Regions from separate parts of the Cronobacter dublinensis subsp. dublinensis LMG 23823 genome, predicted to be linked through region 2. Evidence: predicted binding sites of a transcription regulator. Region 2 holds the regulator's gene; the other holds the start of a gene.
The links. Region 2 encodes CRP, which controls carbon source genes, mostly activating them, when cyclic AMP is high. Its sites were predicted from a motif close to ATGTGANNNNNNTCACAT; they were not measured.
Positions count from the first base shown of each region.

Region 1: AFK67_RS14450 (YfcZ/YiiS family protein) is a predicted target of CRP. The motif match lies at 2,871-2,888, and genes of this name have one in related genera.

Region 1 covers NZ_CP012266.1:3,148,744-3,153,830, forward strand. The annotation lists gene fadJ (fatty acid oxidation complex subunit alpha FadJ) at 1-1,017, opposite strand, end outside; gene fadI (acetyl-CoA C-acyltransferase FadI) at 1,017-2,327, opposite strand; gene AFK67_RS14450 (YfcZ/YiiS family protein) at 2,495-2,779, opposite strand; gene fadL (long-chain fatty acid transporter FadL) at 3,137-4,498, shown strand; gene mlaA (phospholipid-binding lipoprotein MlaA) at 4,637-5,087, opposite strand, start outside.
Region 2 covers NZ_CP012266.1:4,078,690-4,083,776, forward strand. The annotation lists gene AFK67_RS18955 (phosphoribulokinase) at 1-528, shown strand, start outside; gene AFK67_RS18960 (OsmC family protein) at 585-989, opposite strand; gene crp (cAMP-activated global transcriptional regulator CRP) at 1,298-1,930, shown strand; gene AFK67_RS18970 (YccS/YhfK family putative transporter) at 1,996-4,080, shown strand; gene argD (bifunctional acetylornithine/succinyldiaminopimelate transaminase) at 4,081-5,087, opposite strand, start outside.

The DNA of each region.
Region 1 (5,087 bases), 930 kb from region 2:
GTCTTTAATACGCACTGGCAAACGGGCTTTGGTGGCGGTCACATACGCAATTCCGCCGCCCATCAGCCCGCCGCCCAGCACGCCGACCGAATGCAGCGCGCGCGGCGCCACGCCGCTGCCGGTCTCTTTTTTAAGCTCAGTAGTAGCGAAAAAGAGACCGCGCAGCGCCGCTGATTCCGGCGTCATCGCCAGTTCGCCAAAGGCGCGCGCCTCGGCCTGATAGCCGCTGGCGCTCCCCTGCTCAAGCCCGGTGCGCACCACATCGATAATGCGCTGCGCCGCCGGGTAGTTGCCGTGCGTTTTCTGATGAGTCTTCTGGCTGACCATACGAAACAGCAGCGCGCGACCGAGCGGGCCTGCCAGCACGCGCTCACGCACCGGCAAACGACGCGGCGCGGGACGGCCTTTTTTAGCAAGCGCCGCGGCGGCCTCCAGCAAAATGGTGTGCGGCACCACGTCATCCACCAGCCCGGCTTTCAGCGCCTGACGCGCACGCAACTGTTTGCCGGCCAGGATCATCTCAAGCGCGGTGCTGACGCCGATAAGGCGCGGCAGCCGCTGCGTGCCGCCGGAGCCCGGCAGCAGCCCTAACTGCACTTCCGGCAGCCCGAGCAGGGTTTTAGGGTCATCGGTACAGACGCGGCTGTGGCAGGCGAGCGCCAGCTCAAGCCCGCCGCCCAGGCACGCGCCGTGGATAGCCGCCACGACATGCACCGGCAGCGCGCGGATCTCCGCCATGATCTGCTGACCCTGGCTTGCCAGCGCTTCGGCCTCCTGCGCGCTTTTGCAGTGCGCAATCATGTTGATATCTGCGCCCGCAATAAAGTTATCGGGCTTAGCGGAGATAAACACCACGCCCGCGAGATCGCGGTTTTCACGCAGCGTTTTGACAATCGCGCGCACGTCGCGGGCGAACGCCGCCTTGAGCGTGTTCATTTTCTCGCCCGGCACGTCGATAGTGACTACCGCCACGTTGTCCGGGCGCATCTGTAAAGTGAATGCGGATGTCGATTCCATTATTCGGCCTCCAGTACCATTGCCGCGCCAAGCCCGCCCGCCGCGCAGGCGGTCACCAGCCCGAAACCGCCGCCGCGGCGGCGCAGTTCGTTAAGCGTCTGGGTTATCATTCGCGCGCCGGTGGCGGCGAACGGGTGCCCGTAGGCGATAGAGCCGCCGAGCACGTTAAATTTGCTGTCATCCACCTCGCCGGTCGCCTGGCTGCGGCCCAGCACGTCGCGGGCGAAACGGTCGCTTGCCAGCAGCTTGAGGTTGGTGAGCGTCTGCGAGGCGAACGCCTCATGCATGTCAAAGAGCGTCAGATCGGCCATCGAGAGCCCGGCGCGCTCCAGCGCCAGCGGCGTCGACCATGCCGGGCCCAGCAGCATATCCTGCCAGACATCAATGGCGGTAAAGGCGTAGCTGCGCAGGTAGCCGAGCGGCGTGAGCCCCAGCTCGCGGGCGCGCGATTCGGTCATCAGGATCACTGCCGCCGCGCCGTCGGTGAGCGGCGTGCTGTTGGCGGCCGTCACGGTGCCGTGTTTACGGTCAAAGGCCGGGCGCAGTCTGGCGTAATCGGCAAGCGACGACGTTTTACGGATATTGTTATCTTCGCTCAGCGGATCGCGGTAGGGCGGCGTGTAGGCCGTCATCACTTCATCCCGCAGCTTACCTTCAGCCCACGCCTGCGCCGCCAGCTGGTGCGAACGGTGCGCCAGCGCGTCCTGCTGTTCGCGGGTGATGCCGTGCGTTTTCGCCATCTGTTCTGCGGTGTCGCCCATGCGTAATCCGGTGGAGTATTCCGCTACGGCGGGCGGCACCGGCAGCAGGTCGCGCAGCCTCAGGCGTGAAAAGAGTTTCAGACGCTGCCCGGTGGTGCGGGCTTTGTTGGCGTCCACCAGGATGCGCGCGAGTTTTTTACTCACGCCAATGGGCAGAACGGAAGAGGAGTCGGCGCCGCCGGCGATCCCGGCGCGGATGGTGCCCGCCATCAGGCTTTCGGCGACGTTCGCCACCGCCTGGAAACTGGTGGCGCAGGCGCGGCTGACGCTGTAGGCGTCGGTGCGCACGCTCATACCGGTGCCGAGCACAATTTCACGCGCGATGTTTGGCGCCTCTGGCATCTGCACCACCTGGCCGAACACCAGCTGTTCAATGACCTCAGGCGGAATTTCACTGCGGGCCAGCAGTTCGCCGACCACCATTTTCCCGAGATCGACCGCCGGAACGCCGTGGTACGCCGTCGCCTGACGGGCGAATGGGGTGCGCAACCCACTGACAATGGCAATACGATCCCCCTGCCGGGTGACCAGCGGTAATGCCTGACTCATAACGTTCCCCTGTAAAAGGCTAAATAATGATTAAGTGGTCTGACCTGATAACAGTTTTAACCAGAATTTTACATTCAGCCAATCACATAAAGGAAAAAGTGCGAAGCAAAACACGAATTACGTAACAAGAAATACGCCCCGGCGGCACCGGGGCGTGAGAGGCGGGATTAACGCAGACTTAACTGGAAAATAACGGTTTCGGCCTGGCAGGCGAAAACAAAATCGATATCAAGACGCACGCCGTCGGCTTCTTCCGTAAAGCGCGGCGTAATCTTGCACGGCTCAGACTCCACTTCACGCGCTCTGGCGGTTAACGCTGCGAGCGTTTCTTCGGCCTCGGCGCGGCTTGTGAACACGCGGCTGTAGGACGCCACGCAGTCGGTATTATCGATAATGGTGCCAACATCAATACAGCAGCAAACCGGGGTTTCATCAGCACTGCATTTCGTCATCGTGATTTCCTCTGTATTTACTGGAAAGGGATACGCTTATTTTACGCCCGCCCCGGTCCCCTCTCTACCTGTTCTTCCGGATTGCGCCCATAAGTGACCGAAATCACACTTAAAAATGATCTAACGCAATAATCACCAGCTTTACGGCTGGTCATACCGCGCAATTTTGCTAAACGGATCGCGTTTCTTAGATCACAATTGAAAAAACTTATAAACATACTTGCAACATATCTGCTGGTCGGACCTATACTCTCGCCACTGGTCTGATTTCCCTGCCGTACCTCAGACCCTACACTCCGCGCTCCTGTTACGTCACGTAACACTATTTGAATAAAAATAATGGATGAGGTTATGGTCATGAGCCAGAAAACCCTGTTTACCAAATCTGCTCTGGCAGTCGCAGTGGCAATCGTCTCTTCTCAGGCCTGGTCTGCAGGTTTCCAGTTAAACGAATTCTCTTCTTCTGGTCTGGGCCGCGCCTATTCCGGGGAAGGCGCTATTGCAGATGACGCAGGCAACGTCAGCCGTAACCCGGCGCTGATCACCATGTTTGACCGCCCGACCTTCTCCGGCGGGGCGATTTTCGTCGACCCGGATGTGAATGTCTCTGGTCGCTCCCGCGCGGGCAACAGCTTGAACGCCGATAACATCGCGCCGACCGCGTGGGTGCCGAACCTGCACTTTGTGGCGCCGATTAACGAGCAGTTTGGCTGGGGCGCTTCCGTCACCTCCAACTATGGTCTCGCCACAGAATATGGCGACTCTTACGCGGCGGGCTCTGTAGGCGGTAAAACCGACCTTGAAACGCTGAACCTGAACCTCAGCGGTGCGTATCGTCTCGACAGCAACTGGAGCTTCGGCCTGGGCTTCGATGCCGTCTATGCGCGCGCGAAGATTGAACGTAACGCGGGCGATCTGCCGCAAATCATCGCAGGCGGCCTTCCGGCGCTGGTACAGTCTGGTCAGATTGATCCCCAGACCGCAGGGCAGATTGCCGCAGCGGCTGGCGGCATCAACAGGGATACCCAGATTGCACACCTGAAAGGCGACGAGTGGGGCTTTGGCTGGAACGCGGGCATCCTGTATGAGCTGGATAAAAACAACCGCTACGCGCTGACCTATCGCTCAGAAGTAAAAATCGACTTCGATGGCGACTATAAGAGCAGCCTTCCTGCCGCTATTAACCCGATCAACGCCGCCCTCGGCCTGGGCTTGCCTTACGGCACCGGCGGCAGCACCACGGGCGGTTCTCTGACCCTGAACCTGCCTGAAATGTGGGAAGTCTCCGGTTATAACCGCGTCGCGCCGCAGTGGGCCGTGCACTATAGCCTGACTTATACCAGCTGGAGCCAGTTCCAGGAGCTGAAAGCCACCAACAGCAACGGCGACACCCTGTTCAAGAAAGAAGAGAAATTTAAAGACGCGTACCGTATCGCGCTCGGCACCACCTATTACATGGACGATAACTGGACCTTCCGTACCGGTATCGCCTTTGATGACAGCCCGGTTCCCGCGCAGCAGCGCTCCATCTCTATTCCGGACCAGGATCGCCTGTGGCTGAGCGCCGGTACGACCTACGCCTTCAATGAAGACGCCTCTGTGGATGCCGGTGTGTCTTACATGCACGGTCAGCACGTGGAGTTCACCGAAGGCCCGTACACCTTTAAATCTGAAGGTAAAGCCTGGCTCTATGGCGTGAACTTTAACTACCGGTTCTGATAACCGTCTTAATGAAGAGGCGGGCTGCGGCTCGCCTTTTTTATTGCCGGTGTTAATGGTGCGACAAATAAAGAAGGCGAGCCTGAATGCCCGCCTTCTTTTATTTATTTGCCTTCAGGATGAACGCATCCGGCCATTTTATTCCGAATCGATATCTTTCAGGTCACCCTCAATCGCCTGCGCGTTCGGGTTTTCATTCGGCTTGAGCTTACCGCCGTTAGCGATGAAATCGTGGCGCTGGAAATACGCCTCGCGCACCATGATGTAAGGATCGGACGACTGGCGCAGCAGGCCGTCAGAATCCAGCAACTGCGCACGAGTTTCCACGCCTTCCACCGCCCATTTGCCGAGCGACAGCGGCCAGGTCAGCCAGGAGAGCACCGGATAGGTGGTATCCGCCATATCGCCGACATCCTCACGCAGCGTGAAGCTGCCGTAGAACGGCAGTTGCAGATACGGACCATAACCCACGCCGTAGCGGCCAAGCGTACTGCCGAAACGGTGCGGCTCTTCGCGCTGCAGTTTCGGGTTCGCCATACCGGCCACATCGATAAAGCCGCCCATCCCCAACAGGGTATTCAGGAAGAAA
Region 2 (5,087 bases):
ACGCCCTGGCAGCCGCTGCCGGAACCGACCGACGTGCTGTTTTATGAAGGCCTGCACGGCGGCGTGGTGACGCCGCAGAACGACGTGGCGAAGCATGTCGATTTACTGGTGGGCGTGGTGCCTATCGTCAACCTGGAGTGGATCCAGAAAATGATCCGCGATACCAGCGAGCGCGGGCATTCCCGCGAGGCGGTGATGGACTCCGTGGTGCGTTCGATGGAGGATTACATCAACTACATCACGCCGCAGTTCTCGCGCACGCATATCAACTTCCAGCGCGTGCCAACGGTGGACACCTCTAACCCGTTCGCCGCCAAAAGCATTCCGTCGCTCGACGAAAGCTTCGTGGTTATCCATTTCCGCAACCTGGACAATATCGATTACCCCTGGCTGCTCGCGATGTTGCAGGGCTCGTTTATTTCGCACATCAATACGCTGGTGGTGCCGGGCGGCAAAATGGGGCTGGCGATGGAACTCATCATGCTGCCGCTGGTGCAGCGACTGATGGAAGGCAAGGAGATACAGTAACGCCGTATCGATAAGCCGTTGGGCGGGTCAGCGCAGCGCCGCCCGCCGTCACACGCTTACCCTTCTGTCACTTCGTACGAATGGGTAATATTCACGCCCTTGCCAAGCATCAAGGCGACCGAACAATACTTCTCCGCCGACAGGTCTACCGCACGCGCAACCGCCGCATCTTTCAACTCTTTACCCGTCACAACGAAATGCAGGTTGATATGCGTAAACAGGCGCGGCGCCTCTTCGCGACGCTCGGAGGTGAGCTTCACTTCGCAGTCGGTCACGTCGTGACGGCCTTTTTGCAGAATAGAGACCACGTCGATCGCGCTGCAGCCGCCGGCGGCCATCAGCACCATTTCCATCGGGCTCGGCGCTTTGTCGCCGGAGTTGCCATCCATCAGGATCTGGTGCCCTGACGCCGACTCGCCCAGGAAGGTTAAGCCTTCCACCCATTTCACTCGTGCGTGCATGATAATCGCTCCAGGCTATTCATTTTACTGACAGATTACTCGGCCCCGTCATAAGAGGCAACGGAAGGCGACCTGCGTCAAGCTGAAACGAGACAACAGGAGACACCTGTGAAAAGCTATGCTAAAACAGTCTGGATGCAGCGGCGATACATTGATGTTACGCATGTATGCAGAGGAGAGACAATTTATCGGCTGCGACGTCCACGGACAGCCAACTTCCCTGGATGCGGGAAGATGATGATTGCAAAGCCAGACAGGGGTTACGCGCCCTGTCTTTGGAGCCAGTTTAAAACAGAGGATAACCGCGCATGGTGCTTGGCAAACCGCAAACAGACCCGACTCTTGAATGGTTCTTGTCTCATTGCCACATTCATAAGTATCCATCTAAGAGCACGCTGATTCACCAGGGTGAAAAAGCGGAGACGCTGTACTACATCGTCAAAGGCTCAGTGGCAGTGCTGATCAAAGATGAAGAGGGCAAGGAGATGATCCTCTCGTACCTGAACCAGGGAGACTTCATCGGCGAACTGGGTTTGTTCGAGGAAGGTCAGGAGCGCAGCGCCTGGGTTCGCGCTAAAACTGCCTGTGAAGTGGCTGAGATCTCTTACAAAAAATTCCGTCAGCTGATTCAGGTAAACCCGGATATTCTGATGCGTCTCTCTTCGCAGATGGCGCGTCGCCTGCAGGTCACCTCTGAAAAAGTCGGTAACCTGGCGTTCCTCGACGTGACGGGCCGCATCGCGCAGACGCTGCTGAATCTCGCCAAACAGCCGGACGCCATGACTCACCCGGACGGCATGCAGATCAAAATCACCCGTCAGGAAATCGGCCAGATCGTGGGCTGCTCCCGCGAAACCGTGGGCCGTATCCTGAAGATGCTTGAAGATCAGAACCTGATCTCCGCGCACGGAAAAACCATCGTGGTTTACGGAACCCGCTAAGGTTCCTGAAAAAAACGGCGTGTCGCTTCGGTAACACGCCGTTTTTGTTTCTATACTTCTCCCCTATGTGGCGTCGTCTTATCTATCACCCTGAAATCAATTACGCTTTGCGGCAAACGCTGATCTTAAGCCTGCCGGTCGCAGTGGGATTGCTGCTGGGTCACTTACAACAGGGGCTGTTGTTCTCGCTGGTGCCCGCGTGCTGCAACATTGCCGGTCTCGATACCCCGCATAAACGCTTCTTCAAACGGCTCATCATCGGCGCGTCGCTGTTTGCGTTAAGCAGCCTCGCCGTGCAGTTTCTGCTGTTGCAGGCGGTGCCGCTGCCGCTCATTCTGCTGATGCTGGCGCTGCTGCTCGGCGTGACAGCGGAAATCAGCCCGCTGCATGCACGCCTGTTGCCCGCATCGCTTATCGCGGCGATTTTCACGTTAAGCCTCGCCGGGAATATGCCCGTCTGGCAGCCGATGCTGCTCTATGTTCTCGGCACGCTCTGGTATGGCGCGTTTAACGGCTTCTGGTTCTGGCTATGGCGCGAACAGCCACTGCGCGAGTCGTTAAGCCTGATTTATCAAAGCCTCGCCGACTACTGCGAGGCTAAATACAGCCTGCTGACGCGCCATACCGACCCGGAGCAGGCCTTGCCGCCCCTGCTGGTGCATCAGCAAAAAGTGGTGGATCAGATAAGCCAATGCTATCAGCAGTTGCAGATGCTGGCCGCGACCCGACAGAACGGCTACAAGCGCCTGCTGCGCGCCTTTCAGGTGGCGCTCGATCTCCAGGAGCATATCTCGGTCTCGCTGCATCAACCCGGTGAAGTGCAAAAGCTGGTGGAGCGCAGCCACGCTGAAGAGGTGCTGCGCTGGACGGCGCAAACCGTGGCGACGCGCCTGCGCACGCTCTCCGACGATATCCTCTATCACCGCTATTCGCGCCGCTTCACGATGGACAAGCAGATCGAGGCGCTCGCAAAAATCGCCCGCCAGCACCCTGACAACCCGGTCGGGCAGTTTTGCGAATACCATTTCAGCCGCATCGCCCGTGTGCTGCGTACCCAGCGCCCGCTTTATGCCCGCGATTTAATGGACAACGGTCAGCGCCGCCTGCCGCTCCTGCCCGCGCTGAAAAGCTATCTGTCGTTCAAATCGGCGGCGCTGCGCACGGCGGCGCGGCTTGGCGTGATGCTCGCGGCGGCGGGCCTGCTGGCGAGCGTGTTTCAGCTGCCGAAGCCGTACTGGATCCTGATGACGGTGCTCTTTGTTACGCAAAACGGCTACGGCGCGACGCGGGTGCGCATTCTGCACCGGGCGGGCGGCACGCTCGCCGGGCTTATCATTGCGGGCATCACGCTGCATCTGAACGTGCCGCAGGGCTATACGCTGCTCGGCATGCTGCTGGTGACGTTAATCAGCTATCTCATTATCCGGCGTAATTACGGCTGGGCGATGATTGGCTTCACCGTGACGGCAGTCTATTCGCTGCAACTGCTGACGCTCAACGGCGAGCAGTACATCGTGGCGCGCCTGATAGACACGCTGACAGGCTGTCTTATCGCCTTCGCGGGCATGGTCTGGCTCTGGCCGCAGTGGCAAAGCGGCCTGTTGCGCCAGAATGCGCACGACGCGCTGGAAGCCGACCAGGAGGCGCTGCGCCTGATCCTGAGCGACGATCCGCAGCCCGCGCCGCTCGCCTGGCAGCGAATGCGCGTCAACCAGGCGCATAACGCGCTCTATAACTCGCTTAATCAGGCGATGCAGGAGCCGGGCTTTAACAGCCAGTATCTGGAGGATATGCGCCTGTGGGTGACACACAGCCAGTTTATCGTCGAGCACATCAACGCGATAACGACGCTGGCGCGCGAGCAGTCCTCGCTGACGCAGGAAACGGCGGCGCGCTACTTACAGGCCTGTGAAATCGCGCTGCAACGCTGTCAGCAGCGGCTGGAATATGACGCGCCGGGCGAGACGCAAAACGAGGCGGTGCTGGAGGGCGAAGAGGTATTGCCGGAAGGGCCGCTCAGCGTGATGGAGCATCACCTGCTGCGTATTCTCGATCATCTGCGCACCATGCACACGATCTCTTCCGTGGCGTGGCGCCAGCGGCCCCACCACGGCATCTGGCTCAGGCGGCGCCTGAGCCAGTCACGCTGATTAGCCGTTCACCACGCGCGCCGCCGCGCGGGCAAAACGGGCCATGCCTTCGTCAATGTCGGTGCTCTCCACCAGCAGCGACGGCGCGAAACGCATCACGTCCGGCCCGGCGTTAAGCACCATTACCCCCTCGGCTGCTGCCGCGTAGAGCAGATCGCGCGCTCGTCCGTGGAAAGCGGGTGCCAGCTCGGCGCCAATCAGCAGGCCCAGACCACGGATATCGCTGAACAGGCCGTACTGCTCGCCGGTTTTCTTCAGATGCTGCACGAACTGTTCGCGCTTGTGCGCCACACCGTTCAGCACGTCCGGGGTATTGATAATATCGAACGCCTCGCCCGCCACCGCGCAGGCCAGCGGGTTGCCGCCATACGTGGAGCCGTGGGAGCCGACGTGAAACGCCGAGGCCACCTCATGCGTCGTCAGCATCGCGCTCACCGGGAAGCCGCCGCCCAGCGCTTTGGCGCTGGTGAGGATGTCCGGCGTCACGCCGTAGTGCATATAGGCAAAGAGCTTACCGCTGCGGCCCATGCCGCACTGCACTTCATCGAATACCAGCAGCGCCTGATGGGCGTCGCACAGTTCGCGCAGGCCGCGCAGAAATTCCGGCGTCGCGGCGGTCACACCGCCCTCGCCCTGTACCGGCTCCACCACGACCGCGCAGGTGTGGTCGTCCATCACCGCTTTAACCGCGTCGAGATCGTTAAAGGGCACATGGATGATATCTGCCGGTTTCGGGCCGAAGCCGTCGGAGTATTTCGCCTGGCCACCCACGGAGACGGTAAACAGCGAACGTCCGTGAAAGGCGTTATAAAACGCGATGATTTTGGTTTTGTATGGGCTGTGACGCGTGATGGCGTAATGACGGGCCAGCTTGAACGCGGTTTCGTTGGCTTCGGTGCCGGAGTTCATAAACACAACGCGCTCGGCGAACGTGGCGTCCACCAGCTTTTGCCCCAGGCGCAGCGCGGGTTCGTTGGTGAAAACGTTACTGGTGTGCCAGAGCGTTT